DNA from 3 places in the Methylobacterium sp. 285MFTsu5.1 genome. Region 1 is predicted to be linked to each of the others. Evidence: riboswitches for the same ligand, from Rfam matches in the RefSeq annotation. Region 1 holds a riboswitch; each other region holds the start of a gene.
The links. A riboswitch is a leader RNA that binds a small molecule or an ion and turns the genes downstream of it on or off. The one in region 1 is predicted to bind cobalamin.

Region 2: another riboswitch for cobalamin. It lies ahead of H288_RS0116390 (TonB-dependent siderophore receptor); the one in region 1 lies ahead of H288_RS0102960 (TonB-dependent receptor).
Region 3: another riboswitch for cobalamin. It lies ahead of H288_RS0121435 (CbtB domain-containing protein); the one in region 1 lies ahead of H288_RS0102960 (TonB-dependent receptor).

What each region holds. Positions count from the first base shown of each region.
Region 1 is NZ_KB911270.1:596,212-606,361, reverse strand. It holds gene H288_RS35015 (hypothetical protein) at 1-20, shown strand, start outside; gene H288_RS35010 (hypothetical protein) at 17-1,189, opposite strand; gene H288_RS0102990 (hypothetical protein) at 1,588-2,580, shown strand; gene H288_RS0102985 (AAA family ATPase) at 2,556-3,086, opposite strand; gene H288_RS0102980 (hypothetical protein) at 3,098-4,063, opposite strand; gene H288_RS0102975 (ABC transporter ATP-binding protein) at 4,041-4,856, opposite strand; gene H288_RS0102970 (iron ABC transporter permease) at 4,853-5,899, opposite strand; gene H288_RS0102965 (ABC transporter substrate-binding protein) at 5,896-6,729, opposite strand; gene H288_RS0102960 (TonB-dependent receptor) at 6,738-8,708, opposite strand; cobalamin riboswitch at 8,827-9,036, opposite strand; gene H288_RS0102955 (heparan-alpha-glucosaminide N-acetyltransferase domain-containing protein) at 9,677-10,150, opposite strand, start outside.
Region 2 is NZ_KB911279.1:91,481-101,630, forward strand. It holds gene H288_RS0116360 (ATP12 family protein) at 1-380, opposite strand, end outside; gene H288_RS0116365 (HAD-IA family hydrolase) at 427-1,092, opposite strand; gene H288_RS0116370 (hypothetical protein) at 1,163-1,543, opposite strand; gene H288_RS0116375 (alpha/beta fold hydrolase) at 1,745-2,458, shown strand; gene H288_RS0116380 (RluA family pseudouridine synthase) at 2,425-3,825, opposite strand; gene H288_RS0116385 (NUDIX domain-containing protein) at 3,968-4,435, opposite strand; cobalamin riboswitch at 4,540-4,733, shown strand; gene H288_RS0116390 (TonB-dependent siderophore receptor) at 5,018-7,201, shown strand; gene H288_RS0116395 (peptidase) at 7,198-8,655, shown strand; gene H288_RS0116400 (helix-turn-helix domain-containing protein) at 8,735-9,721, opposite strand; gene H288_RS0116410 (TonB-dependent receptor) at 9,927-10,150, opposite strand, start outside.
Region 3 is NZ_KB911285.1:93,917-104,066, forward strand. It holds gene H288_RS0121395 (peptidylprolyl isomerase) at 1-422, opposite strand, end outside; gene tpiA (triose-phosphate isomerase) at 609-1,370, shown strand; gene H288_RS0121405 (nuclear transport factor 2 family protein) at 1,426-1,884, opposite strand; gene secG (preprotein translocase subunit SecG) at 2,190-2,624, shown strand; gene H288_RS0121415 (CTP synthase) at 2,781-4,409, shown strand; gene H288_RS0121420 (DNA polymerase III subunit chi) at 4,468-4,920, shown strand; gene H288_RS0121425 (peptidase S10) at 4,923-6,512, shown strand; gene H288_RS0121430 (discoidin domain-containing protein) at 6,535-7,899, opposite strand; cobalamin riboswitch at 8,061-8,256, shown strand; gene H288_RS0121435 (CbtB domain-containing protein) at 8,291-8,473, shown strand; gene H288_RS0121440 (CbtA family protein) at 8,490-9,242, shown strand; gene H288_RS0121445 (DUF1636 domain-containing protein) at 9,235-9,636, shown strand; gene cobW (cobalamin biosynthesis protein CobW) at 9,633-10,150, shown strand, end outside.

The DNA.
Region 1 (10,150 bases):
AGACCGGATGCTCGGCCTAATCGGCCGCAACTGCTGAGCCTGGGAAGACGATTTGGGGCGGATACGTGAACGGAGCCACCCGCCCAGGCCCGTTGTAGTCGATCCATGTGACCTCGGTGAAGGGTTGAGCTCCAGTCGGGGCCGGCCCTAGATGCACTCTGTAAGTGGGCCCACTGTACAACCGGACGAGCCCTATAACTCGCGCTCCGTTGCTCGTGAGCGCCAAGACATGCACCTCCGGAACGGCGGCATCGATCTCCCGGATGCCGGTCGGCCCATCTAGCGAGCCGACGAACGGACCGTTGTCGGAAGCGTCGCGCCTGCCGAGACAGTAATCGAGAACAGGCCGAAAGACCTCGGCCGAGATCCAATCGGCCCCACGCGTTGCCACAGCGAAATTCACGGCCGTCTTTGCGATGGCTCGATGAACCTTGCCTACGTCGTAGGGTGAGCGGATAGCTAAACGATATTCTCCTCCCCGGTGAATGCCGCCCGGTTCCTCAATGCGACCTTGAGCGATAAGCGCTGCAAAAAACTGCGATACCTGCTTTAGGCCGGTTGCTCGGATGCGGAGTCGTCCATGGGCATCCACCGAGACGCGAGGGTCGCGCGCGACCGCCATGTTATTTGGAAAACGGTCGAGCCATGCGTCGACTGGCTGCCGCCTCATTTCGATGCGCTCGACGGCGAAGGTATCTGCGTCGGAGAGTATAGCGACCCTGAAGCGGGCTTCTCCCGGAAAGCGCCTCTTCTGTAGTGTGATCTCCCGCCGAGGGAGAAATGCATCCAAGGCAGTCTTGAAGCGGCCGACGTCCTCCATCGTCGAGGCCCTTTGTGTAAAGCCTGCACCAGAGAGTGCAATCTGCGGCCGAAAGCGTGGCTCAATCCCTCGAAGAATGTCTACCTCGTAGGATACCGGATCGTCCGGCGCGACGAAGTAGATGTGCTCCGATGGGTGTGCCTGATATGCTTGGCCGCCACGATTACGCCCGGCTGGCCCAAAAGCGATCCGCGCGACCGCCTCCCCTGGAGCGCTCGTCCAGGCCCGCTCGTAGGTCCGGAACAGTTTGTTGCAAGGATCGCAAACGGTATCGACAAGAACCCAGTCCTCTCCTCCACCGGAGAAGGCGCGGGTTAGGACGTGCTCGTCGCTGAACGGGCCTGGACGGTGGCAGTAGACGCAAGGCATCGCAGCTCCGAGGATCTGGCTCCCGCAGATAGGTGCGGACGCTCCGGATTTCATCGCCGGCTTAGACCGAACCGGAAACGGCCTTCGCGCCTAACTTGCCAGTGAATTTCGGAACCATTTCGGATCCAAAAAAGACCGTCACAGAGGGGAAAACGGCTGCGAAATTTGAGGCGGGGATTTCATTACGCGTTTGCTGCTCTCGGCGGTCGTTCGTTCTCATCGCGTTTGAGGCGGCTTAAAGCCGGCAAATTGCGCCCTGTCCGGGGAATTTCGACTACCATTTCGCAGCCGGGAAAACCGCCCCAATCCTTCTCATTCATGGTGCTGAACCGGGCTACGCGGCGCGCGCGAAATGGTTAGGTTTGAACGGTATCCACCAAACCGGCAGCAGGCCACTCATGCTGATTTCCGACATGATGCAGCCGGCCGGGCGCGTCTTCTTGAAGAGTGAGTGGGGGCCGATCAACGATTACTGGCCGTGCGTCTCCTTCACCAAGCCGTCGGTTGGGGCATGGCTTCGGAGGAAGTTCTTGCCAGGGCGTGACGTACTCATTTACGTCGGCACCACCAGCCCGACCTCCACGGAAAATCCCGACCACCGGAGTTGCCTGCTCTCGGCCGTCGTCATTGAGCCCAACCAGATCCTGGAGACGAAGAAGATCGTCCCGGTCGACAGCTGGAACAACTCAATCGAGCATCACGGGGACCGGTGGCCGCACGCCCTGGCCGCGATCCGCGCCGCGGACATCGTGGGCCCGCCCTATCCCGAGGCGCGGAGGGTGATGCCGAAGTCCTACCGGACCTTCTCCGAGATCGCCAACCGCGGCAACGTCATCGAGGCCCACCCCGACGAACGGGCGGCCATCATGGCGCTTGAGATCAAACCGCTGACGCTAACGCTGCGGGAGGGCGTCGCCGCCTACATCGGCCTCAGGGAGAGCACGAACCCCGCGATCGACAAGACGATCCGGCAGGAGGCATCACGGATGACCCAACTGATCTGCGAGCGGGTCAGCAGGGGAGGCGAGCAGAACGTACGGATCAATCCACAACGGTTCGCCCCTCCGTTCGCGGAGATGAACGCCTTGATCCTGCGGCTTTGGCTGGACGTGCAACGAGGCAAGTGCGCCCTCTGCAGAGGCCCCTTGGTCGCCTCCACCGGCAACCCGATGCTCAAGGCGTCAGCCGACCGCGTCGACAGCGCCAACGGCTCCTACGACGCGGCCAACGTCCAGATCACGCACCTCGCCTGCAACCTCGCGAAGAACCAGTACGGGCAGGAGCAGTTCGACGACTGGGTGCTCGCCGTTCGAGGCGTCCAGCCCGAGGCAAACCTTGACCCATCAACGCCTCGGGCGCGAGGTGATCAGGATCTTACGAATTCAACCTGACTTGGAGGTAGCGACCGCCACCATGCGTCTGGTGCCTGAAAGGCGTCATAGGTCAGCCGCAGGACGGTCTCCGGCTGCCGATGCGACTGGTCGATCCTGCCGCGATCCTCGTTGCGGGCGAGGAGCATCTCCCAGGGAAGGTCGAACACCTTCCACTCGACCGACAGGTTGTATCGCTCGATGACCCGTAGCTCGGCCTCGAACACCTCGCGGGTCAGGTGGGTGTCGGCCATCACGACGCTGAACCCCGCCGCAAGGGCCGCGTCCAGGGCGGCGACTTTCATGCCGTGGAGCAGTCCGCGTGCCTCCTCGTCCCAGCCCGTCCGTCGGACCTGCCAGTAGACGTGACGATCCGGTGGCCAGAACGTCTGGCGCAGGTCGTCCAGGGTGAGGTGCACCCACCCCTGCAACGGATCGTACCGCCGCGCGTAGGTGGTCTTGCCCGAACCGGGGCACCCGATCAGCCCTACCACCCGCTGCCGGCGCGGGGGTGCCTCAACGTCCATGGAGCACTGTGTCAGGCATGGTTGGCGGCGTCCTCGTCCTCGTCGAGCTCGGGGTCAGCCTCGACGGTCTCACCGCGCAGGTAGCGCGCCTGGACCTCGGCGACACGGCGGGCAGCCTGCGCGTGGCGGTTCGACACGAAGCTGTCCGGGCCGAGGTCTCCGCCGCGCTTGGCTGCGAGCAAGTCAGGATCACCCCACCGGTCGAGGAGGCTCTGAAACGCGTCGTGCCGGGCTACGTCGAAGGCGATCCGCTGGCCCATCATGTCCTTGTAGGGGTGGGCCGGATGAATGCCGGCGCAGGGGACCCAGCCTGCCGGGATCGGCGTGGTCGCCGCGTGCGTGCGGCCGCCGCGCAGGAGCTTGGGCAGGACATGAGTGTGAGGGCCCTCCGGGCTGGTGCCGCCGGGGCCCGGGATCGGTGCGTAGACCTCGATGCGTCCGATCCGAGCGATGAACACCCGGTGAGGGCTTAGCGCGACGAGTTGGCGGCCGATGGGGCTCGCAGGGTCGAACAGCGGCAGCCCGACACCGGACCGAAGACAGGCGATGGCCTCCGGGTCGCTCGTGCGCACGCAGGCATCGACCGCCAGGATGCCGAGGCCCAGATCGAACAGGATGGCATCGCGGTCCCGTTCGCGGGCGGCGTCCCGATCCGGACCGAGCTCCGTCACCACGCCGCGCCGGTTCATCGCGCAGCTCGCCTCAGGCAGGCACAGGGCGACGGCGTGGTTCCAGCCGGTCGCGACGGCGGTCTCGTAGGCCACCGGACGCAGGTCGGGACTGGGGGCGAGCGCGATGGCTCCCCGCTCAGTCGCCAGGCCCATGCGCCCGTCCGGCAACGGCGACGTAGCCTCGTCGGGATCGCGCATGAACTCGGCGATGGCCCCGAAGCTGCCGAGGCTCCAGGCGGTGCCGGGATCAGCCAACGCCTCGCGCAGCAGGGTCGTGACCGCGTCAGCACGTGATGGTGACGTCATCGCGTTCCTCCGTCTGAGCCCCGGACCGCGCCCAAGGCAGGATGTATCGTGTTCCGTCCGAAGCCCAGCCCCGCTCGGCTGTGACCCCGAACGCCTCGTTCAGTATGACGTCGGTCAGGGCCTCCTCCGGGGTGCCGTCCGCGACGAGGCGGCCACCGGCCAGCACGACAATGCGGTCGCAGAACCGGGCCGCGAGCGTCAGGTCATGCAGCACGGCGACGACGCCGGTGCCGTCCCGGGAGACGCTCCTCAGAAGCGCCATCGCGTCGAGTTGGTGCGCTGGGTCGAGGGCCGTGACCGGTTCGTCGACAAGAAGCCACGGCGCGTCGACCGCAAGCGCCCGGGCGAGCAAAGCGCGCATGCGCTCGCCCGAGGAGAGGGTCGGCTCGGCTCGGGCGGCGAGATGGACGATGTCGGTGCGCGCCATCGCCCGTTCGACCGCGGCATCGTCGGCCTCGGCCAGGGATGCGAACGCACGACGGTGCGGCAGCCGGCCGAGCGCCACGATCTCGCGAACGGTCATCGGCCAGCCGACGCCGGCCCCCTGGAACAGGGCGGCGATGCGGCGGGCACGCTCCTCGCGGGCTAAGCCGGACAACGGACGGCCGTCGAGAGTGACCTGCCCCTGCATCGGGACAATGACCCCTGCCAGAACGCGAAGGAGCGTGGTCTTCCCGGCCCCGTTCGGGCCGACCAGCCCGACGAAGCGGCCCGGCCGAAACGTCAGATCGATGTCCGAGAGGATGTCCCGGCCATCCAACGTCACCTGGGCGCCGTGCAGGCCGAGGCTCATGCCCGCCTCCCGCGGCTGCGCAGGAGCAGCACGATCAGGAATGGCGCCCCGACCAGCGCCGTCACGACGCCGAGCTTGAGTTCCGGCCGGGTGGCGAGCAGGCGCACGCCGATATCCGCCGCAAGGACCAGGACCGCTCCCGCGAGGCCGCTCGGCAGCAGGCAGGCGCCGGGGCGAGACCCGACCAGCGGCCGCATCAGGTGCGGCACGACGAGGCCGACGAAACCAATGGCTCCGGACACCGCGACCCCGCTGCCGACGGCCAGGGCCGCGCCCGTAACGAGACGCAGGCGCACTGAGACCAGGCCTACCCCGAGGCTTGCGGCGGTGTCCTCGCCGAGCGTCAGGGCGTCGAGGGCGGAGCCGGTCGACAGCATGAGGGCCCAGCCGACAGCCATCAGCGGCAGGCATAGGAGCACGTGGTCGAGGCTGCGGTCGCTGAGCGAGCCCATCAACCAGAACACGACCTCCAGGGCCGCGTAGGGGTTCGGCGACAGGTTCAGCGCCAGCGCGGTCAAAGCCCCGGCTAGGCTCGACAGCCCGACTCCTGCAAGGATCAACCCGAGGGTGCTGCTGCCGCGGGCGGCGAGCGCGTTCAGGAGGAGCGCTGCGACGCCGGCGCCGGCGATGCCGCCGAGCGGCAGGGCAAGGCCCATGGTGGCGGCGAACCCGCCGTAGAAGACGATGACAGCGCCCAGCGCCGCGGCGGACGAGATGCCGAGGATGCCGGGGTCCGCGAGCGGGTTGCGCAGGTATCCCTGCATGGCCGCGCCGGTCAGGCCGAGGCTGAAGCCGACCAGGGCTCCCAGTAGCGCGCGGGGAATACGAAGCTCCCAAAGGACCAGGGCCGGCAGCGTCGTGCGACCGGCGATGAGGTCCGCAAAGGCGGCGGGCACGTCGAAGGGCGCGTAGCCGATGGCGATGGAGGCGAGCGTCAGCGCGAGGGTGGTGAGGCCCAGGACGGCGATGACGGTTCGCCGGGCGCGCGGCGTGCCGAGGCGACGGGAGACCGTTGGATGGAGCGAGGTGACCGGCGCATTCATGGCCGGGGTGCCCGCTCGTTCGCCGCATCGGCGAGATGCGCCACGACCTCCGCGACCTGCGGCCCCGGACAGGTCCAGAAGCGGTTCGGGATGTCGACCGTCCGGTGCGCCCGCGCGAGGGCCCGGAAAACGGGATGGTACAGGAGCGTGTCCGCCAAGGAAGGCCAGCCCGGCGCACCCTCGTCGACGACGATCAGGTCCGGGTTCACAAGCGCCGCGGCTTCGAGGGGCACCTGCCCGAAACGGTCACGTCCGATCTCGGCCGAGACGTTGGCGAGGCCGGCGGCGCGGATCAACGCGTCACCCAGCCCCCCGGGCGCGACCGTGAACGCGTTCGGGCGCATGACGAGCGCGCGGAGGGGCTGCCTCGCCGGCACGATGGAAGCGAGACGCGCATCGAGCGCCGCGACCATCGCCTCGCCCCGTTCGGGGTGGCCCAGGGCCGCCGCGACCTGCCGGATCTGGGCACGAACGCCGTCGAGATCGGCCGGCACGCCGAGTTCGAGCACGGGGGCGCCGACGCGCTTGAGCATGCCCACCGTCGTGCGCGTCGTGAAGGCTCCGGCGATCACCAGGTCGGGCTTCAAAGCCACGACCTCCTCGGTAAGGCCCCGCGTCACCGGCAGCCCGATAGCCTCGCTCGCGACCGTCGACCCGCGCGGGTCACGGGCGAGATAGGTGACGGCCAGAACCTGGTTGCGGTCGGCCAGCCGCAGGACGAGCTCGTCGGCGCACAGGTTCATCGAGACGACGCGCACTGGACCCGCCGCCGCACCAGCGGATACGGCGGACAGGATCACCGCGAGGGCCATCGCGAGGCGCAAGGGCATCGGCGACCTCAAAACGAGGTCACGCGGACGCCGCCATAGACGGCGAGCCCCGGACCCTGGAAGCCAGTCGGGTTCTGGTAGCGCTGGTCGAACAGGTTATCGATCCGCCCGAAAACCGTGAGGGTCTCGCTCCAGGCGTAGTTGACCGACAGGTTCACCAGCGTGAAGCCGGGAGCCCTCAGGCGCGGCACGGAGAAGTCCCGGTTGCCGTCCACGAACGACCCCAGCACGATGAGCGTGCCGGTCATGGTCAGGCCCGGCATCAGGTTCCAGATCGCGGTCGCGCTGACCTTGTTGCGTGGCCGGCGCAGCAGTTCCTGGTGGGCGATCTCATCCTTCGTCACCGTGGTGGTCCAGTCCAGCCGCCCACTCCAGAACTCGTTGAAACGCAGGGCGACGAAGCTCTCGGTGCCGTAGGCGGTCGCCCGGCCGACGTTCACGTTGGTCGAGAAAGTCGGGAGGAAGGTCGTCTGGATGAGGTTCTTAAAGTCGGTCTCGTAGTAGGTCGCCCCCACCGTCATGAACCCGTCGAACAGCGGCTGCTCGAAGCCCCCGTCGAACCCGAAGCTCTCCTCCGGTCGCAGGTTCGGGTTCCCGAAGAAGCGGAAGCCCGGGTAGTCCTGGTAGAGCTGGCTCAGGGTCGGCGGTTTGAAGCCGGTCCCGACGCTGCCCTTTAGGCGGGTTCCGGTGCCGGGCACGATGTAGCTCGGCGCCACCCGGTAGGTGGTCGCGCCGCCGAATTGGTCGTTCGCGTCGTGGCGGATGTTGGCGACCAGCGCGGCCCCCGCGAAGGGCGTCGTCTGAAGCTCGGCGAAGCCGGCGGTGTTGCCGTTGGACCGGTCGATTCCGGTCGTCTCGAAGCGCTCGTCCTCGCGCTGGGCACCGAACAGGACGAGATTGTCGGGAGAGATCTGCCAGTCGCCGCGATAATCGAACCGGGTTCGCTCGCCGAGGTAGGTCGTCGGCGTCGGCGGCGCGAGGGGATCCAGCGGGCCGGCGAACAAGCGATCGAACTTGGAGTAGTTCGCCCCGAAGACGTTGTGGAAGCCCGGCACCGGCGTCCACTCGGCCTCGCCCCTCATGATCAGCTGCTGCTGATCGTTGAGGTTCCGGTACGGCAGCGGCACGTACGGGAAGCCGCCGTCGGCCTGGTCGAGATAAGTGCTGTCGGAGAAGCGAAGGACGTAGTTGAGGCGGAACTCGTCGGTGAGTTGCGCGCCGAGCTTGGTCGAGACCGTCTTGATGTCGGTGAAGGCGGTCCGCAGCGGCACGCCGCGGGGCAGCAGCTCGAACGGGGTGACCTGGACGGCGGATTGCCGGATGTGGCCGACCGACACCGAGTAGTCGAAGATCCCCTCCGAACCCGAGACGTTGCCGAACTGGTTGAAGGTGCCGAACGAGCCGCCCTCGACGGTCGCCGTCGCCCGGGCCGGTCCCTCGCCGCGCTTGGTCACGACGGAGATCACGCCGCCGATGGCGTCGGCACCGTAGAGGCCGCTCTGGGGCCCCCGGAGCACCTCGATCCGCGAGAGGTCGTAGGTCTGCAACTGGCTGAAGTCGAAGGCGCGGTTCGGGGTCGAGGGGTCGTTGACGTCGATGCCGTCGATCTGGACCTTCACGTGGTTCGAGTTGGTGCCGCGGATGAAGACTGAAGTCTGGCCGCCGGCGCCGCCGGTCTGCACGACGTTGAGGCCGGGCACCTGCTGCAGGGCATCCGGCACCGTCCGGCGCTGTTGCTCCTGAAGGAGGCGGTCGGTGAGCACGGTGACACTCGATCCTGTATTGGCGATCGGCGTCGGCACGCCGGTGGCCGACACCGAGATCTCGGACAGGGAGACCGCGGCCTGCGCGCCTCCCGGGGCATCGGCGAAGGGCGCGGCGACCTGCTGGGCAAGGGCGGGACTGGCGGCGAACAAGGCGGATGCGGCGCAGGACAGCGCCAGCACGCGGTGGAGCGCGTAGAGAGTGGAACAGGACACGGGACGGCCTCGGGGGACGGCTGTGGCACGTCACCGCGAACGAGGCCTCGGCGGTCGCGTCCTCAAGGGAACCACGGCGCCGCGACACCTCCCAGGACACCCCGCCCGGCAAGCTCCGCGTGTGACCACGGCTGACGGCAGGTCTCCTGGCTCGCGGGTCGTCGCCCTCTCATCGTCTTCCCGGGCGAGGCCGCCCAGTGACGTCGTGATGAAGGACTCGCCGCTTACAGTTGCGGGGGCAGCCGCGGCATCGGCCGAGCCCTCACGGGCGTGGCCTCACCGCGTTCCCTTTTGATCCCCGAGGGGAACCGTCACGCTCAAGCTAGGCTGCGATGCGTCCATCCGTCAACGCTGGGAAACACGTTGTTCAGATGTGTGGCGTTCGAGGGGGGCGGTCGCCGCCTCGATAACCCGTGCATGGATGGCCGCGGGGCACCAACGAGACCGCCCCGTCTAGGCCGCCTTTGGTGGGACGCCAGGCACGGCTACATCTCGGACGCACGTGCAAGTCTGAGTTAGGTGGACAGCGGACCTAGCTGGAACGCGCGCTGATGCAATCTCAATGGGTGTTTATGGGTCGTGGCGGCCTTGCACGCGTATTCCGTTCCGCAGATGATCGCTCGACCGTCTAGTAGGAGATCGCAATGAGTTCGGATCGGTCGGAACTTGAGTGGTTTTATCCGTACCAACAAGGACGTTTGAATTCTTCAAACAAATGGATCGCCTCGGGGCCATGGCCGACTAATAACAAGGCTATGGAACGACGAGAGTTCGATAAGGCTGACGGTAACGTAGGAACGCCTTTCCAGGCCGCATCACAGGTCGAGGCTCAAGAAGAAATCGACAAAGGCCGGACGTACTAGCGGCCATCCTCCATAAGGTTGCTTCCGATATATCGGCCCGCTCGGTTCAATGTCCGTGTTGGGTCGCAAGCAGACCGTCGTATACCGAAGCCGATGGGTTCGACCCTAGAGGTACTTGAGCCAGGCAATGTCGCGTCGCGACGCCTTGAGGCGCGAGAACCAGGCGGTCGGGAAGTATAGGGGCGGGATCAGCGCCGCGTACCACACCAGGACCCACGCGTAATTGCCGACGCCAAACACGGTGCCCTGGGTCGCGCCCCAGATCGCGAACGCGCCGTGGTAGAGCAACCGGAGAACGGTCAGATGGAGCAGGTAGAAGAAGAGCGGAGCACCGCCGAAAACCGCCAGCGCGGCGACGACCGGGCGGTCGCCCATCCGCTCCAGCGCGACGAGCAATAGCGCCCCGAGCCCGAGCGTCAGAAGCAGGAACAGCAGCGAGGGCGGATACTTCGTCAGCGCGAAGACGCTCATCGCGGTCCGCAGGACGCTGTCGTCGACAACGAACCAGGGCTTGTCCCCATAGTCGTTCGCCAGGCGCAGCAGCGCGAAGGCGACCAGCATCGTGATGCCGACGACAGC
Region 2 (10,150 bases), on a different contig from region 1:
GCCACGAGATCGGTGCCCGCGTAGGCGCAGAGATCCGCCGCGACCTCGGCGAGGCGGGGCGTGACGCCGTCGATCGCCGTGTTGGCCAGCCGGGTCAGGGGCATCCGCGCGGGGTCGATCGCCGTGTCCTGGGCCTGCCACTCCGCCGCGACGCGCTCGGCCAGGGTCCGGCTGGGGAGACGCAGCGGGTTGCGGGCCGGCGTGTTGGCCGGACGTCCGTCCAGGGTCAGCCGGAACCCGTCGTCATCCTCGGAGAAGCCGGCTTCCTTGTAGAAGCGGTGGGGCAGGGCCGGCTTGGCGTGGCCGCGGGCGGCCCGGACCGGGTCGGGCCTGTCACCGTCGCTCGGTTGCCCGAGCCAGTCTGTCGTCTGATCGCTCATGGAGGCGAGATAGGCGCTTCCGGCCCCGCGCGCGAGCCTCCCGCGATCAGGAGCCGGTCGCGAGCCCCTCGAGGAGCAGCGCCTCCAGCGCGGCGGCACTCGGGACCACCGTCACGGCCCCGGCCCCGTAGAGCGCGTCCGGCGGATGGTAGCCCCAGGCGACCCCGACGGCCGTCGCACCGGCCGCCACGCCCATGGCGATGTCGAAGGTGGTGTCGCCGACCATCACGGTGGCCTCGGGCTCGCAGCCGGCCTCGCGGATCGCCTGCTGCAGCATGGTCGGATCCGGCTTCGACGGCGCGTCGTCGGCGCTCTGGGTCGTGGCGAACCAGTCCGCCCAGCCGTAATGCGCGATCAGCCGGTCGACACCGCGCCGCGACTTCCCGGTGGCGAGGCCGATCAGCACGTCGGAGCGCCCGTGCAGCCGGGTCAGCAGGTCGGCCATGCCGGGGAACAGGGGCTCCTCGTGGGCGGGGTCGAGCCGCAGGCGGTTGTAGGCCTGCTTGTAGCTCTCCGAGAGTTCCGCGACCGGGCCGTCCTCGCCCACGAGGCGCCGGAAGGCCTGCGGCAGCGACAGGCCGACCACCGACAGGGCCTCCCGCCGCCCGGGCGCCGGCAGGCCGTTCTCCGCGAACGCCACCTCCTGGGCCGCCACGATCAGGTGCTGGCTGTCGACGAGGGTGCCGTCGACGTCGAAGACGACGAGCCTCATCGCGACCGACGCGCCGGAAGTCGCGCCGCGAGCCGCCCCGACGGCGCGGGTGAAAGGAGGCGGGTCCCCGTCACGGCTTCCGGCCCGGCTGGGCCGGCGCGGCCGCGGCGGGCTGGCCGCCGGGGATCCGGGTCCGCTCGTAGCCGAGCCGGCACCGGATCAGGAAGCGCCGGCGCTTGCCGCCGCGCAACCCGCGCTGATGCGAGGCGCGGTTGCAGGCCGCGTAGGAGCGCCGCCGGCGCTCCGCGCGGGCACTGTTGGCGGTGCGCGGGGCGGCCTGCGCGGGCGCCGCGCCCGGGGCGGGCGCCGGGGCCGGATGCGGGGTCGCCGTCTCGGGGGGGTGGGTGCCGTTCGCCGTCGGCGCCGCCCTGGTCGTCTCGCCCGGCGCGGCATGCGCGATCGGCCCGGTGAGGCACAGGGCGGCGAGGCAGGCCAGCATCGCGAGCTTCATGTGTCAGGGTCTCGAACCGCCGGGAACAGGCCCCGCGGCGGATCGGCGGGGCGCGGGGCAGCATATGAGGCGGCGCGGCCGGTTGCCAAGGCATGCGCCGCGCGGGACGCTCGGACCGCACCCGACTTTCACCGGAGATGCCGCGGCGCTGACGGGCGCTGGCGTGACGGTTATCGGGGGGACGGGAAGGGTGATCCGGCGATGAACCTCGTGCTGCTGCCCGGCTTCATGACCGATGCCGACCTCTGGTCGGACGTGATCGCGCGCCTCGCCGAGGTGGGTCCGATCACGCACGGCGACCTCGCGCGGGACGCCGCCATCGCCGACATGGCACGCCGCGTCGTCGCGGAGGCGCCGCCGCGCTTCGGGCTCGTCGGCTTCTCCATGGGCGGCTACGTCGCCCGCGCGGTTGCCCAGCTCGTGCCGGACCGGGTGGAGGCGTTGGTCCTCGTCGCCACCTCGTCGCGGGCCGACACGCCGGCCCAGGCGCGCCGGAAGGCCGCCGCGGTCGCCCATATCCGCCAGCAGGGCTACCGGGGCCTCAGCCGGTCGGCGATCCTCCAGTCGGTGCACCCGGACCGCGCCGGCGACGGCGCCCTCCTGAGCCGGATCCGGCAGATGGGCGACCGGCTCGGCGGAGAGGTCTTCCTGCGCCAGGCCGGGCAGGCGCGCGAATCCGATGGCGACCGCCTCGGCGCGATCGGCTGCCCGACCCTGGTCGTGGCGGCGGCCCAGGACGCCCTGCGCAGCCTCGACGAGGCGCGGGAGCTCCGCGACGGCATCCCGGGCGCGACGCTGAGGGTGATCGACGGGTCGGGCCACATGCTGCCGCTCGAGGCCCCGGACCCGCTGGCGGACGCGATCGTGCCCTGGCTGCGGGCTCAGGCCTCCGGAGCCTCGACGATCGGGTCGTAGCGGGCGGCGTCGAAGCCCAGGAGGTTCCAGCTCTGCGCCATGTGGGGCGGGAGCGGCGCGCTCACGTCGACCGGCTTGCCGGTCCGCGGGTGCGGGATGACGATCCGCCGGGCGAGCAGGTGGAGGCGGTTCTGGATGCCGCCCGGCAGCTCCCAGTTCTCGACGGAGAAGTATTTCGGGTCGCCCACGATCGGGTGGCCGATATGGGCCGCGTGGGCGCGCAGCTGGTGCGTGCGGCCGGTGACCGGCTTGAACGACAGCCAGGACAGCTTCTGGGCCGCCTGATCGACCATCGCGTAGTAGGTCAGCGCGTGGCTCGCGCCCTCGTCGCCGTGCTTGGCGACCCGCATCCGCGCGTCGGCGTCGGTGGGCTCCTCCTTGGCGAGGTAGGTCGAGACGCGTCCCTGCCGGACCCGCGGCACCCCCGCGGTGAGCGCCCAGTAGATCTTCCGCGCCGCCCGGGACCGGAAGCTCTTGGCCAGCGTCGCGGCGGCGAGCCGGGTCTTGGCGATGATCAGGCACCCGGCCGTGTCCTTGTCCAGCCGGTGGACGAGGCGCGGCTTCTGGCCGTCCGGACCCGTGAGGGCGGCGAGCAGGCCGTCCACGTGCCGGACCGTCCCCGAACCGCCCTGGACCGCGAGGCCGAAGGGCTTGTTGAGGATCATCATGTCGGCATCCTCGTAGAGGATCAGCGACCGGATGAAGGCGGCGTCGTCCTGCTCGCGGGCGGCGCTGCGCGGCCGCTCGGTGGGCTGGTCGAGGCGCAGCGGCGGCACGCGCACGCTCATGCCCGGCTCCAGCCGGTCGTTCGGCTTGGCGCGCTTGCCGTCGACCCGCAACTCGCCCTTGCGGACGATGGTCTGCACGCGGGTGAAGGGCAGGAGCGGGAAGCGGGCGGTGAGGAAGCGGTCGATCCGCATCCCGGCCTCGTCCGGCTCGACGGTCAGGGTCTGCACGCCGGAAGCGAGGGTCGCGGAGGCGGCGGCGCGCTGCTCGCGCCGGGTCGGACCGGGCGCGGGGGCAGAGGCGAGGGCCGGGGAGGGGGCCGCCGAGCGCTTGGCCGGCGGCCGGCCGCCGGGCTTGCCCGCCGCGGCGTCGCGCGGTGCGGCGGCGTCGCGGCGCGGCTTCGGCGGCCGGGCCGGCGCCGGGGCCGCAGCGGCCTGCGCGCCCCAGGGATCGCGGGTGCCGGCATCCTCGCCGCGGTTGCGGGCCGCGCGCTCGGCGGCGTCGCGGGCGCTGGTGCGCGGGCCCGTGCGGGCGCGGCCGTCGGCCTGGGCCTTGCCGCCCCTGAACTTGCTGGCGCTGGACTTGCCGGCCTGAGGCTTGCGCCCCGTCGGCCCGCCGCTTCTGGGAGGTCGTATCGTCATGCTTCCGCCGGCACCCGTCTCCGCGTCGGACGGAGCGTCCGGGCGCATGGGCCGCGGCGTCGCGGACGTCCGGACCGATGGGATTGCCCGGCTGTAGCATCGCCCGCGCCGAGCGGCAAAGGCGGTGGGCCGACCCGGTCCGTCAGGGCTCCGCGCGCCACGCGTCGCGGAGGCGGTCCTTCAGGCCGGCGGGGAAGAGGTCGGGACCGCCCGGCACGTCGAGCCCGTCCAGATCGCACCACCGCGCCACGCAGGCGGTGCCGGAATCCTCGTGGAAGACGAAGCGCTCCTGCCCGTCGAACCGCCCCGGCGGCAGGGCGACGGGGAACAGGAACAGCACCTCGTGCCCGACCTGCCCCTCGTGCGTGAAGATGTTCTCCACGACGCGGGGGCCGCCGAGCACCGAGACGGTGACGCCGAGCTCCTCCCGGAACTCCCGGATCAGGGCGTCCTCGACCCGCTCGCCGAACGCGACGCTGCCGCCGAGCGGCCGGACGCCTTTCAGCCGCCCGTCATCCGCGCGGACCTCGGCCACGAGCAGGCTGTTGCCGCGCCGGGGAAGACCCAGTGCCTTCACGCGAATCTCCGCAGGGGGCCGCCAGACCGTCATCCCGCAGGGGCTAGCCCGTCGTCGGCGAGGCCGCAACGGACCGGCGCACAGCGCGCCGATCCACGGCAACAACCGGACACACGGTTGACGCCCGCCCCCGCTACGGCCAAGCTGTGTTCGACGGTTCCCCTCGGGGATCAAAAGGGAACGCGGTGAGGGGTTCGCCCCGAAGCCGCGGCTGCCCCCGCAACTGTAAGTGGCGAGCCCTTCACCACCACGTCACTGGGTCACCCCGGGAAGACGGTGCGAGGGCGGCGACCCGCGAGCCAGGAGACCTGCCGTCAGCCGTGGTCACACGCGAAACGCGCCGGGCGGGGTGTCCTGGCGGGTGTCGAGGCGCCGCCAGTCCCGAGGGGAGGCGGCCGCCGAGGCCTCGTTCGCGGTGACGTGCCACAGCAAGCGCGCCCGCGACGCCGTTCCCCATGCCCGTTTCCGCTGTCCCGACTCCCTTGAGCCCTGTCGCAGCTCGCCGTCGCGCGCCCGCACGGGCAGAGGCTACCGGACAGCGGGCGCATTGTAATGTTATTACAATGCCTGTAGGACGCGGGGGCCGGCGCGCGCCGTGCACGGACCACTTTCCCCATGTCTCCATCGACCCATCGCTCCTGCCTCGGCGGGCGGGCCCCCCTCTGCGGCGTTCTCCTCGCGCTCCTCGCCAGTCCGGCCGCCGCACAGGAGGCGGTCACGCTGGATGAGCTGTCGGTCGCGGGCGCGGGCGGCGACCCGGGCCGCCTCCCGCCGAACGGGCTCAACCTGCGCACGCCCGACCGGACCGCGAGCCGCCTCGGCCTGACGCCGCTGGAGACGCCCGCCAGCCTCGACATCGTGTCGGGCGAGACCGCGCGGCTGCGCGGCCAGGACACGATCGCCGAGGCCGTGACCCAGGACGCGACCGGCATCACCACCATCGCGGCGCCCGGCAACGGCAACGGCGCGTTCACGTCCCGCGGCTTCGCCGGACCGAACTCGATCCAGCAGCTCTACGACGGCACGCGCTTCTACGTCGGCGCCAACACCGTGACCTTCCCGTTCGACACGTGGAACGTCGAGCGGATCGAGGTGCTGCGCGGGCCGTCCTCGGTGCTCTACGGCGACGGCGCCATCGGCGGCGTCATCAACGTGGTGCCCAAGAAGCCGGTCTTCGTGCCGATCAACGCCGCCCGCGCGGTGATCGGCACCGACGGGGTCGCGCGGCTCGCCCTCGATTCCGGCGGCCCGCTGGGCCAGGCTGAGTACGGCGACACCTTCGCGTACCGCCTCAACGTCAGCGGCAACCGCGCCGACGGCTGGATGCGGCCGGAGGGCGATTTCCGCAACCTCGCGGTCTCCGCCGCCCTGCTGTTCCGGCCGAGCGCCGACCTCGCCTTCACCCTGAGCCACGATCTCGGCTACCAGGAGCCCGCCCGCTACTGGGGCACCCCGCTGGTCGAGGGACGGATCCCGGATCTCATCCGGTTCAACAACTACAACGTCCGCGACGCGAAGATCACCTGGGCCGACAACTGGACCCAGCTCAAGACCGAGTGGTCCCCCTCGGCCGATATCACGATCCGCAACACCGCCTACCGGCTGACCAGCCGGCGCCACTGGCTCGACGTCGAGCAGTACAGCTACAACCGCGGCACCGGGCTCGTGGACCGGGGCGACTACCTGGAGATCTACCACAGCCAGGAGCAGGTCGGAGACCGCCTCGACGCGACGTTCCGGGGCAGCCTGTTCGGGCTGCCGAACCAGTTCGTGGCCGGCTTCGACGTGAACCACATCGACTTCCGCCACACCAACAACTTCTACTTCGACCAGACCACGAGCGTGCCGCTCACCGGCTACGATCCGGGCCTGTTCCCGCAGAACGGCCGGGCGCGCCCGGCCTACGCGACGCAGACGAGCCAGGCCTCGGTCTTCGCCGAGGACCGGGTGATCCTGTCGGACAAGCTGTCGTTCCTCACCGGCGTGCGCCTCGACGTGCCGACGCTGAACCGCGAGGACCTGCAGACGGGATCGCGGTTCGAGAAGACCTATCGGGCGCTCGGCTACCGGTTCGGCCTCGTCTACAACCCGACGCCGGACAGCGCGCTCTACGCCCAGTACAGCTTCGCCACCGACCCGGTGAACAGCCTGATCACGCTGTCGCAGTCGCTGGCCGGCTTCAAGCTCGCGACCGGCGATCAGGTCGAGATCGGCGCCAAGGGGCTGGCCTTCGACGGCGCCCTCGAATGGACCGTCGCGGGCTACAGGATCGTCAAGGACAACCTGATCTCGGCGATCCCCGGCCAGCCGACGCTGTCCACGCAGGTGGGGAGCCAGTCCTCGCAGGGCTTCGAGCTGGCGCTCGGCTGGCGCTTCGCGCCGGGCTGGCGGCTCGACGGCAACCTCGCGCTCCTCCACGCGCAGTACGACCGGTTCGACCAGACGGTGAACGGCGCCACCGTCTCGTACGTCGGCAACCAGCCGATCGACGTGCCCGAGCGCGTGGCCAACCTCTGGCTGACCTGGGACGTCACCCGCGACTGGACCGCGCGGGTCGGACTGCAGAACGTCGGGCAGGTCTACAGCGACTTCGGCAACACGGCGCGGCGCCCCGCCTACAACCTCGTCAACGCGGTCCTGGACCATCAGGTGACGGCGGATTCACGCCTGTCCGTGCGGGTCTACAACCTGTTCGACAAGGTCTACGCGATCTCGGGCAACGCCGTGAACGGGGTCGGGACCAACTGGCTGCTCGGGCGCCCGCGCTCGGTTGAGGTCGCCTACACGGTGACGTGGTGAGCCTGCCGCGCCGGCTCGGCAAGGCGGGACGGCGCTGGCTGCTCCTGTTCCACCGCTGGGCCGGGATCGCCGCGGGGCTGTTCTTCGCGCTGTGGATCGGCTCCGGGCTGGTGATGCTCTCCGTGCCGTTCCCGGCGCTCACCGAGGCCGAGCGGCTGTCGCGGCTCGCCCCGATCGCCTGGGATCAGGTCGCGGTCGCGCCGGACGCGGCGCTGCGGGCCGGCGGGCTCGCCGGCGTGCCGGCCGCCTTCGGCCTGGAGATGCGGGGCGACGAGCCGGTCTACCGGATCGCCGGCCACGACGGCACCCGGGTGACGGTCTCGGCACGGACCGGCGCGCGGCTCGGTCCGCTGACACCCGCAGACGCGCTGCGTGTTGCGGCCGGTGGTGCTCCGGCTGCGCAGGCCGAGCAGGTCGCGCGCGACCAGTGGACCGTCACGGCCCGCTACGACCCGCTCCGGCCCTTCCTGAAGGTGGCCCTCGGCGACGCCGCGGGGACCGAGCTCTACGTGTCTGCGGTGACCGGCGAGATCGCCCTCGACACGACACGCTTCGAGCGGGGCTGGAACTGGGTGGGTTCGGTGGCGCACTGGATCTACCTCACGCCGCTGCGGGCCCGGCCGGAGCTGTGGCGGACGATCCTGTTGTGGCTCTCCGGTTTCGCCGCCCTCGGCGCGCTGAGTGGAGGCGCGATCGGGATCTGGCGCCTGCGCCTTCGGCGGCGCTACGCGGCCGGGGCGGTCACGCCCTATCGCGGGCTGGCGCGCTGGCACCACCTGCTCGGCCTCGCGGGGGGCCTCGGCTTGAGCACGTTCATCGTCAGCGGCTGGATCTCCATGAACCCGAACCGCTGGTTCAGCGCGACCAGCCCGCCGGTAGCGTTGCGCGCCGCCTATGCTGGAATCCCGCCGGCGCTCGGCCTCGATCCGCACCGGCTCCGCGATGGCGCCGTGCCGGATACGCGCATCCTGCGCTTCGCCGCCATCGGTGGACGCTGGTGGATCGTCGCCGAGACGGCGGACGGCCTCCGGACGGTCGCAGCGGACGGCGCGACCGCCCTCGACGCGCGCAGCATCGCGACGGCCGCGGCCGACGGTTTCGCGGACGGTCCCCTCCGGTCGATCCGCCCGCTATACGCCTACGACGCCTACTGGTATCCCCACGGGGCCGACCCACGGCCGCTTCCGGTGCTGCGCCTGCGCTTCGGCGACGCGGCCGCCACGTGGCTCCATGTCGATCCCCGGGACGGCACGATCCTCCAGCGCCTGGACCGCTCGGGCCGGATCAACCGCTGGCTGTTCGACGCCGCGCACCGGCTCGACCTGCCGGGGCTCACCGGCAACCGCCCCCTGCACGATACGGCCCAGTGGGTCCTGAATCTCCTGGCGGCGGGCATCGCGGTCACCGGGATCGTGGCGGGCTGGCGCAGGCTGCGTCGGACGCTGTCCGCCTGAGGTCGGATTCAGCGTGTGCTGTCGAGCGGTCGAGATCGGCCCGGCGGTGGCTTCCGATCCGATCCGGTCGTGCTGCGCATCAGGACGACAGACCGGAGGCGGACGCAGATACCTCCACGTCCGGCCTGTGCGCCTGTCGGTATTCACGGGGGCTCACGTCGTAGCGATCCTTGAAGCGGCGCGCGAAATGCGCCTGGCTGCTGAAGCCGCAGCCATAAGCCAACAGGCCGATCGACAGGGCGGCGCAGGCCGGGTCGGTCAGGCGCTTGGCTGCCACCTCCAGGCGGCGTCCCCAGATGTAGTCGGAGATGTGCCGGCCGCGCTCATGAAACAGCTCCTGCAGCCGCCGCAACGACACGCCCATCGCGGCGGCGAGCCGGGGCGGGTCCAGGTTCGGGTCGCTCAGGTTCGCCTCGACATAGGCCTTGGCGCGCTGGACCGTGACGTTGCCGTGGATGGAACGCGGCGCCTCCTGCGCCATCCGTTCGGCGAGGCTCGCCACGATCAGGTCGACGCCGATCGATGCCATGCGCTCGGCCGCGTCAGGAGTGAGGCGATCGCTGACCCGGACGAGTTCCTGAAGGTACGAGCCCGTCAGGGTCGTCGAGGCGAGGTCCGCTGCGGCCGTGAGCGCGGTGTAGAGTCGGGACGGGCCCAGAACGGTCTCGAAACGCTGGTGCGGCAGATCGATGACCAAGGAGTCGCCGGTCTCCGCCTCCATCACGGATGAACTCGAGTCGAGCAAGATGAGGTCGCCCGGCTTGGTCTTCGCCTCCCGGTCAAGCTGCTGGATTGTATCCCGTCTGGACAGCTTCAGGAGCACGAAAACCCGATCGGGGTTCCCGCGGCGTCGCGCTTCGGCGTCCGTGATTCTGGTCCGCACGGTTGTGTGCCAGAAATGCGAGATCGGCATCGCGCCGATACACGTCACGTTCAGCCGTCCCTGGAACGGGAGACCGTCCGGCGTCTCGATCTCGGCAGGCACGAGACGCTCGCAGACCAGTTCCCGCCATTGGCGGACCGCGTTTCTGGGATGAATCCCATCTGTCGAGAAAAACGGTTGCATCCGCCGCCTGGGCACCCCTGTCGTCACTCGGTGGCGAAGATCGGGAACCCCGGCGTTTATTGTATATAATCTACCTTCACAACAGGGAGACGGGGGACAAGGGGCGGAGCAGCGGCGCCCGGCCAAACAGCGCCGTCCGGAAGCGGACCGGCGATGATCCATCCCTCTCGAGCATCATCACGATCACGCGGCCTGATGTCCGGCCCTAGAACCGCGCCGTCAGGAACAGCCGCACGTTCCGCCCCGGCAGCAGGATCTCGTCCTTCTTGAACGAGGTCGAGTTGCGGATATCGTCGTTCAGGAGGTTGCGGCCCTGGAGGCCGAGGGTGATCGCGCTCGCCCCGTAGACCGCAGGATCGACGGCCTTGGTGTAGCTCAGTTCGGCGCGCAGGTCGTCGTAGCCGGGGGTCGGCGTCTCGTACACGGCCG
Region 3 (10,150 bases), on a different contig from region 1:
TAGAAGAGCTGCGGCTCGAACTGACCCTGCTGGTTCTGGAAGCTCTTCTCCTCGTGGATCGCCTTGATCACCGAGGAATCCGGCACCGTGAGGCCGAGATCGTGGGTCTTCTGATCGAGGGCGGCCTCGGTGATCAGCTGGGACATCACCTGCCGGTCCAGGCCGAGCATCCGCGCCTGGTCGGGCGTCAGCGGACGCTTCAGCTGGGTCTGATAGCGCTGCAGCTGGTTCTGGTAGGCTTGGCGCACCTGCTCGGCCGTGATCGGCGTGCTGCCGACCGTGGCCACCTTGTTGCTCGCGCCGCCGCGGAAGAACTCCTCCACCCCGAAGATGCCGACACCGGCGATCAGCAGCGTGAAGATGATCGTCAAGACGATCTTGCCGAGCCAGTGCTGGCTGGCGTTGCGGATGCCCTGAAGCATGGTCTGTGATCGAGTACCTTCGGCAGCCGCCCCGTCACCGGGCCGGCGCTGTCCCTGAGAGCCGACCGCGATAGACCATTCGCGTCCACAGGCAAAGGCTCGGGCGCTCCCGGCCGTTTGCACGCTCAAGCTCGCTCTGGTAGGCCCCGGCGACTTCGAGAAAGCCGCGGCGGAGCGAGGGCAGGAATGACGCAGTCTGGGCGCAAGCCGCTTGTCGCCGGCAACTGGAAGATGAACGGGACCCGGGCATCCATCCAGGTTGTCGAGGCGATTCGCGACGGGCTCTCGCCGGACCTCGCGTCGCGCATCGACGTGCTGATCTGCCCGCCTGCGACGCTGATCGGATCCTGCGTGGCGGCGGCGGCCGGATCGCCGATCGCGATCGGCGGCCAGAACCTGCACGCCCGGCCGAGCGGCGCCTTCACGGGCTCGATCTCGGCCGAGATGCTCGCCGATCTCGGCGCCAAGTACGTGATCGTCGGCCATTCCGAGCGCCGGGCCTACCATCACGAGACCGACGACGGGGTCCACGCCAAGGCGCTGGGCGCCCGCCGCGCCGGCCTGTGCGGCATCGTCTGCGTCGGCGAGACCATCGAGGAGCGCGAGCAGGGCCGCGCCCTCGACATCGTCCGCGCCCAGCTCGCCATCGGCCTGCCGAAGGGCGCGACGGCGGCCGACACGGTGATCGCCTACGAGCCGGTCTGGGCGATCGGCTCCGGGCGGACGCCGACGCCGCGCGACATCGCCGAGGTCCACGCCTCCCTGCGGGAGATGCTCGACAAGCTCGTCGGCGACGAGGCGCAGAAGATCCGCATCCTCTACGGCGGCTCGGTGAAGCCCGGGAACGCCAAGGAACTCCTGTCGGTGGACAACGTCGACGGCGCGCTCGTGGGCGGCGCGAGCCTCGTGGCGGAAGACTTCCTGGGGATCTGCGCCGCCTACGCCTGAGCGCGGGCCCGCGAAGCCTGGCTGGGCGCGGCGCGACAGACGCGCCGCGCGACCGTCAGATCTTGAAGGCCTGCCGGGCGAGCAGCCGCCAGCGGCCGCCGTCGCTGTGCCAGACCTGCATCACGCCGATATGGACCGGCGACGTCTTGCCGCCCGAGACCACCTCGCCGGTGAAGACGTGGCGCGCGATGGCGTCGTCGCCGACCACCGAGACGGAGCGGTCCGACAGGGTGATGCTCGGGAAGGTCGAGCGCTTGCTGGTCAGCGTCTCGATGAAGGCCGCCTTGTCCTGCACCTGACCGCTGGAATGGCCGTAGCTCAGCCTGTCGAGGGTCAGGGCGTCGAGGGCCGGACCGTCGGCGGCGAGGAGAGCCTTGGTGAGGGCGTCGACCGCCTGCTCGACCGCGGCGCCCCGGGCGGAGGGATCGGTTCCGGCCGCGGAGCCGGAGCCCGGGCGGATCAGGACGGGTGCGGCGATGGCGGCGGCGAGCGCCGCACGGCGTGACACGGACATGGCTTGCCTCCCGGACCGGGCGGCGCGTTCGGTCGGCCGCCCTGCCCCGGCAGAGAGCACGGTGCGCCGACGAAGGCGAGGGTCGGAGCGGACAGTCGGCCGCGCGCGTCAGGTTGGCGGCGGGCGACCGGTGGTGTATGCCGTCGCCGAATTCCGGCCGGTCCGCCCGAAGCGTCCCCCGAAGCCCCCGCCGCACGCCCGTGCGTCGGGGTGGTTCGTGGACGATCGCGGGCCCCGGCCCTCGTGCGTTCGTCTTCCGGTGCCCGCTGCCGGCGCGCGGCGCTGAAGAAGATCCCGGAACACCGATGCAGACCGTCCTGATCGTCGTCCACCTCATCATCGTGCTCGCGCTGATCGGCGTCGTGCTGCTCCAGCGCTCCGAGGGCGGACTCGGGCTCGGCGGCGGTGGCGGCGGTGGCGGCGTCGGCGGGTTCATGACCGGCCGCGGCCAGGCCAACGCCCTGACGCGGGCCACCGCGATCCTGGCGGCCCTGTTCTTCGCCACCAGCCTGACCCTCGCGATCCTGTCGCACCGCTCGGCGGCGCCGAAGTCGATCCTCGACACCGGCGCGCCGCAGACCTCCGGCCAGCCGGCCAAGCAGCCGACCGGTGCCGACAACCTGCTCGACACGCTGCGTCAGCAGCAGGACCGGGCGCCCGCGAACGCCCCGGCTCAGCCGGCACCGGCTCCGTCGTCTCCCGCGCAGCCGGCGGTTCCGGAAGCGCCGCAGTCGCGCTGACGGCGCGCGCCGCCGGCGGCGCAGCGTCCGACCCTTGTCCCGACGGACCGGCGCTTGGCCGGTCCACGCCATGCGTTCCGCGATCCCCAGCCCATGCGCGGGCCGGGGCCCGCTTCGTTTGGCAAATGCCAGCAGCTTCTTTATGGACCGAGGCCCATGACGCGGTACGTTTTCATCACCGGCGGCGTGGTCTCCTCCCTCGGCAAGGGCCTCGCCTCGGCGGCCCTGGCGGCGGTCCTCCAGGCCCGCGGCTACCGGGTCCGGATGCGCAAGCTCGACCCCTACCTGAACGTCGATCCGGGCACGATGAGCCCGACGCAGCACGGCGAGGTGTTCGTCACCGACGACGGTGCCGAGACCGACCTCGACCTCGGGCATTACGAGCGCTTCACCGGCGTTCCGGCGAGCCGGGCCGACAACATCACGACGGGCCGGATCTACCAGGACATCATCGCCAAGGAGCGCCGCGGCGACTACCTCGGCGCCACGATCCAGGTGATCCCGCACGTCACCAACGCGATCAAGGACTTCGTCCTCGACGGCAACGACAGCTTCGACTTCGTGCTGGTGGAGATCGGCGGCACGGTCGGCGACATCGAGGGCCTGCCGTTCTTCGAGGCGATCCGGCAGCTCGGGCAGGAGCTGCCGCGGGGCACCTGCTGCTACGTCCACCTGACGCTGCTGCCCTACATCCCGTCCGCCGGCGAGCTGAAGACCAAGCCGACCCAGCACTCCGTGAAGGAGCTGCGCTCGATCGGCATCCAGCCCGACATCCTGCTCTGCCGCTGCGACCGGCCGATCCCGATGGACGAGCGGCGCAAGCTCGCGCTGTTCTGCAACGTCCGCCAGACCGCGGTCATCGAGGCCCTCGACGTGGCCTCGATCTACGAGGTGCCGCTCTCCTATCGGACCGCGGGCCTCGACCGGGAGGTGCTCGGCCATTTCGGCCTGGAGCACGGCGAGGAGCCGGATCTCGGCCGCTGGCAGACCATCGCCGAGCGCGTGCGCAATCCCGAGGGCGAGGTCTCGATCGCCATCGTGGGTAAGTACACGGGGCTGAAGGACGCCTACAAGTCGCTGACCGAGGCGCTGACCCACGGGGGCATCAGCCACCGGGTGAAGGTCAATCTCGAGTGGATCGAGGCCGAGGTGTTCGAGCGCGAGGATCCGGCGCCTTTCCTCGAAGGCCTCAACGGGATCCTCGTGCCGGGCGGCTTCGGCCAGCGCGGGGCCGAGGGCAAGATCCGCGCGGCCCGCTACGCCCGCGAGAAGCGCATCCCCTATCTCGGCATCTGCTTCGGCATGCAGATGGCGGTGATCGAGGCGGCCCGCTCGCTGGCCGGGATGCCGGAGGCCAACTCCACGGAGTTCGGCGACACCGCCGAGCCGGTGGTCGGCCTGCTCACCGAGTGGCTGCGCGGCAACGAGCTGGAGCGGCGCGCGGCGGCCGGCGATCTCGGCGGCACGATGCGGCTCGGCGCCTACGAGGCGAAGCTCGACCCCGAGTCCAAGATCGCCCAGATTTACGGGTCCGATCAGATCTCGGAGCGCCACCGCCACCGCTACGAGGTCAACATGGCCTATCGCGAGCGGCTGGAGGCCAAGGGCCTGCGCTTCTCGGGCGTGTCCCCCGACGGCCTGTTGCCCGAGACGGTGGAGCATGTCGGGCACCCGTGGTTCATCGGCGTGCAGTTCCATCCGGAGCTGAAGTCGCGCCCGTTCGAGCCGCACCCGCTGTTCAAGGGCTTCGTCGGCGCCGCGATCGAGCAGAGCCGCCTGGTCTGAGGCCGCGGCGGCGCGCCGCTGCTCGCGCGGCGGCCCGCGGCCCTATATCCTCGGTGCCGTGACCGAGATCCTCTTCTACCACATGCAGCGGCAGCCCCTGGAGAAGGTGCTGCCGAACCTCGTCGAGCGCTCGCTGGACCGCGGCTGGCAGGCCGCGATCCAGGCGGCGAGCGAGGAGCGCCTGCAGGCGCTCGACGACCACCTCTGGACCTATTCCGACGAGAGCTTCCTGCCGCACGGCACCGACCGCGAGCCCGACGCCGCGAGCCAGCCGGTGGTGCTCACGCTCCGGGACGTGAATCCCAACACCGCCTCGATCCGCTTCCTGGTGGAGGGCGCCGACCTGCCGCCCGACGCCGGGCAGTACGAGCGGATCTGCATCCTGTTCGACGGGACTGACCAGGACGCGCTGCTGCGCGCCCGCGAGCAGTGGAAGCAGGCCAAGGACGCCGGCCACGCGGTGGCCTACTGGCAGCAGGACGAGTCCGGACGCTGGAACAAGAAGGCTTGATAATGGCCCCCCACGCACGTCTCGGGCGCGCCGCGCTCGCCCTCGCCCTGGCCCTCGCAGCGCCCACAGTGGCCCTCGCCCAGGACGCGCCGCACGGCCATCCCGCGGAGAGCAAACCGGCGCAGCGCGGCCCGGAGGGGCGCCGCCTGCCGCCCGATTCGACGACCAAGCAGAGCGTGACGCTGCCGGACGGCCGGACCCTCGACTTCACCGCCACCGCCGGCAGCCTGCCCCTCGTCGACGAGGCGGGCAAGCTGCAGGCCGAGATCGCCTACGTCGCCTACACGATGGCGCCGCAGGCCGGCCGGGAGCGTCCCGTCACTTTCGCGGTCAATGGCGGCCCGGGCGCCGCCTCGGCCTATCTCAATATCGGGGCGATCGGGCCCTGGCGGCTGCCGGTCGGCGGCGACAGCATCAGCCCGTCGCAGCCGGTGACGCTGACGCCCAACGACGGGACGTGGCTCGGCTTCACCGACCTCATCTTCCTCGATCCCGTGGGGACCGGGTACAGCCGGGCCGCGGACGGGAACGGCAAGGCCTACTGGTCGATCGATTCCGACGCCTCGACTCTGGCGGCGACCATCGCGCGCTACCTGCGCGTCAACGACCGCATGGCGAGCCCGAAATTCTTCGTCGGCGAGAGCTACGGCGGCTTCCGCGGCCCGCTGATCGCCGAGAAGCTCCAGGAGGAGATCGGCGTCGGCCTGTCCGGCATGGTGCTGCTCTCGCCGGTGCTCGATTTCGCGTGGCTGGAGACGCCGCGGGCCAACCCGTGGGGCTACGTGCTGAAGCTGCCCTCGCTGGCGGCGGGCGCGCTCGAGCGGGCCGGCACGGTGCCGACGCCAACCCTGCTCGGCGACGCGGAGGCCTACGCCTCGGGCCCGTACCTGAGCGACCTGCTCACGGGGCCGAGCGACACGGCCGCCGTCGCCCGGATGACCGAGAAGGTCGCGCCCCTCGTCGGTCTCGACCCCGCCCTGGTGCGTGCCCAGGCGGCGCGCCTCTCGACCCGGAGCGTCCAGCGCGAGATCGACCGCGCCGAGGGCCGCGTGACCAGCGCCTACGACACCGGCATCACCGGCTGGGACCCGAACCCGGACGCCGCCCAGTCGAGCTTCGAGGATCCCCAGCTCACCGCCCTCCAGGCACCGCTGACGAGCGCGATGCTCGACCTCTACGCGCGGACGCTGAAATGGCCGGTGACCAACATGCGCTACGAGCTCCTGAACAACGCCGTCAATCGCGGCTGGAACTGGGGCTCGGGCCGGCAGGCACCCGAGGTCCTGTCGAACCTGAAGGGCGATCTGGCGCTCGACGGGCACCTGCGCGTCCTCGTGGCGCACGGCTTCACCGACCTGGTGACGCCCTACTTCGCCTCGAAGCTCCTGCTGGCGCAGGTCCCCGCCTACGCCGCCGGCCGCCTGAGCCTCGCGGTCTATCCGGGCGGGCACATGTTCTACACGCGACCGGACTCGCGCGCCGCCTTCCGGACGGACGTGGAGCGGATGTACACGGACGCCCTGAAGGTGCGCGACGCCGGCTCGACCCGTCCGGCCGGAGCCCCCGCCGAGCATCTCCGGACGGCGCCGTAGCGCCTCCGGCCCGCCAAGCCGGTCACGCGTCGTCGAAGGCGAGGGCCTCGGCCGGGTAATCCACCATCGTCCGGCGCTGCGCGTCGGTGTTCTGCCACTCGCCGACCTTCATGTAGCGGCCCTCGAGATCGCGGACCTCGACCACCTTCCCGATTGTGGGGATCGACTGGAAGCCCTGCGGCCAGTTCGACGCGAAGTAGAAGACCTGCTCGACGTGGTCCGAGAGGTGGCAGATCCCCGGCCCGAACGTCCCCAGCCCGAAGACGAGGTAGCGGCCGTTCACCAGCGCCGCGACGTCGGAGATCAGCGACTCGCTCTGGATCTCCACCGGCAATCCGCGCCGCTCCGCGTACGCCTCCACCTCGGCGATGACCGGGTTCAGCCTGTTCTCGAAGACGAGCTTGACCGAGCGGATCCGGCCCTCGGCCAGGAGCCGGTCGATGACCATCCGGTAGAACGCGAAGGGCGGCTGCGGGTAGTGCGGATCGACCCAGGTGCTGAAGATGTCGCCCGACCGGATGTGGATCAGGAGCTGGTCGTCGGGCTTCACCGGGAAGTTCTTCGGCAGACCGTTGAACAGCGGCCGGATCACGCTCTGCACGATCGCGCGCGAATCCGCCGGTCCCCGCAGCGCGGTCACGCGCTCGAACTGCGTCGGGTCGAAATACAGGCCCGACAAAAAGTAGCCGTCCGCCGGCAGCGGCTCGTCCGGCGGGATGAAGGTGATGCCGTCGCAGGTCAGCCGCTCGGTCAGGAAGATCACCTTGCTGCGGTCGACCTTGGGCACCTTGATGTATTTCAGGTTGAGCGACTTCGCGATGGTCACCGCGATGATGTACTGGACGAGGCAGTTGCCGAAGGCGCCGTTCTCGAACAGCGACAGGCCGACCAGGGCATGGCTGGCGCGGTCGGGCGCCGACTGGAGCGCGTAGGTGACGTAGACGTTGGCGCCGGGCTTCTCGTTCAGGAGCGTCACGTCGAGGCCGAGCATCGCCCGCAGCGCGATCAGGTCGACCGCGGCCTCGTCGGCGCGGATGCCGATGCCGGCGATCCGGGCCGGTTCGGGCGCGGCGATCCGGACCGCGCGCGCCCAGGCCCGCTCGTCGGGGACGATCGCGGCGACGAGGGCGTCCGGGGTCGCGGTCCAGACGGCGAGGTCCGGCTCGGCCCACGTCACGCCGTCCTGCGAGACCGCCACCGCGACGTCGCCGGGCTCCGCGGGAACCGCCCCCTCCCCCGGCCGCAGGGCGACGGAATGGATCGGGAAGCGGCCGCCGAGGTCGACCTCGAGCCACGTCGTTCCCGTGCCCACATCGGAGACGATCCGCGGCTCACGGCCTGCCGCGAGATCGACGAGAACCGGGGTCGGATCGTCTGTCGGGGCCATCGGGTCTCCGGGAGTTCAGCGCCCGCGCCGGGGCCGGGCGGGTATCGGGTGCGGCGGTGCCCGCTCCGGGGCGCGGCCGTCAAGCCCGCCCCGATCGCGGGGCGGGCGCGGGAAACGGCCGCGATCCGGCGCCGCTCCGTTGTGTCCCGGCGGTCATGCGTCTACAACGGCCGGGCGACGGTGCCCCGGAGACGGGGTGAAAAGGGAATGCGGTGAGGGGTTTGAAGCCCCGATTCCGCGGCTGCCCCCGCAACTGTGAGCGGCGAGCGCCCGCCAAGCGCCACCGGAGCGATCCGGGAAGGCGGTGGGCGCGCCGAGCCGCGAGCCAGGAGACCTGCCGTCGCGACAGGATCCCGCAATGCCGCCGGTGGGGCGGCTGGAGACGCTTCTGATGACGACGCAAACCCTCGCCCCCATCGCCGCCGGCACCCGCGCGTCGGAGCGCCCGATCGCCGTCGCACTCGCGGCCGTGCTGGGCCTCGGCCTGCTGTTCATGGCGGGCTTCTCGCCGGCGATCGCGCTCCACAACGCGGCGCACGATTTCCGGCACACCCAGAACTTCCCCTGCCACTGACGTCCCCGGACCAGGGATGATCATCCGGCTCCTGTCGGCGGCCCTCGCCGCCGGCTTCTTCGCGGCTGCCATCGTGACGGGCCTCGAACTCACGCTGACCTCGCCGCTGATCGTCGCGGCCGAGCGCTACGAGCAGCAGGAGGCGCCGAACCGGGCTGCCAAGGCGCTCCCGATCAAGGCGTTCCCGATCGTGCTCGCCCATGCCGGGCACGACCACGCCGCGCCCGACGCCGCGCCGGAATGGCAGCCCGCGCCCGGCCTGCCGCGGATGGCCTTCACCGGGCTCGCGACCCTCGTGGGCGGCGTCGGCTACGCGCTGCTGCTCGGCGCGGTGATGCTCGCCTGCAGCCGCGAACCCACGCCGCAGGTCGGCCTCGCCTTCGCGGTGGCCGCCTTCGCCAGCGTCGCGCTCGCGCCGGGTCTCGGCCTGCCGCCGGAACTGCCCGGCAGCGCGGCGGCCCCGCTCGCGACGCGGCAGGCGTGGTGGGTGATGACCGCCGCGGCGACCGGGATGGGGCTCTACCTGATCACGATACGCCGCGCGCTGATCACGATCCTCGGGGGGCTCGTCCTGATCATCGCGCCGCACGTCGTCGGTGCCCCGCAGGCGCCCGAGGCCGCGTCCGAACTTCCGGCCGCGCTCGCCGCGCAATTCGCCGCGCGGTCGCTCGCCATCAGCTTCGTGTTCTGGATCCTGATCGGGCTGGGGCTCGGCTGGGCGTGGCAGGCCTTCGCCCGCGGCGCGGATCGGGGAGCGGCCCGTGCCTGAGACCGTTCTCTACGTCTGCACCACCTGCCGCCGGCCGGACGACGACCCCGACGGGCCCCGCGCCGGGGCCCGCCTGCTGGAGGCGCTTCGAGCGCGGAGCGGCGCCACGCCGGACCTGCGGGTCGAGGCGGTGGAGTGCCTTTCGGTCTGCAAGCGGCCCTGCACCGTGGCGGTCGCCGCGGCCGACCGCTGGACCTACGTCTACGGCGACATGGATCCGGCCGCCTCGGCCGAGATCATCCTCGGCGGGCTCGCGGCCTACGCGGCGACCCCGGACGGCATCGTGCCCTGGCGCGAGCGTCCGGAGGCGTTCCGCAAGGGCGTGATCGCCCGCATTCCCCCTTTCCCAGAACCCCGCCCGGTCCCCGCCGGCACCCTGGAGCCCGCGGAATGACCCTCGTGAACAAGATCCCCTGCACCATCGTCACCGGATTCCTCGGGGCCGGCAAGACGACCCTCGTCCGCCACGTGGTCGAGAACGCCAAGGGGCGCCGCCTCGCGATCCTGGTGAACGAGTTCGGTGATATCGGCTTCGACAAGTCCTTCCTGGCCGCCTGCGGCGTCGAGGGCTGCACCGAGGACGCCATCGTCGAGCTGCCGAACGGCTGCATCTGCTGCACGGTCGCGGACGATTTCGTGCCGGCGCTGGAGACCCTTCTCGGCCGCGCCGAGCCGCCGGAGCACATCCTGATCGAGACCTCCGGCCTCGCCCTGCCGAAGCCGCTGGTCCAGGCGTTCCAGTGGCCGGCGATCCGCTCGCGGGTGACCGTCGACGGAGTGGTCGCGGTGGTCGACGGCCCGGCGGTGGCCTCGGGCGCCTTCGCGGAGGATCCGGAGGCCCTCGCGGCCCAGCGCGCCGCCGACCAGTCGGTCGACCACGACAACCCCCTGGAGGAGGTGTTCGAGGA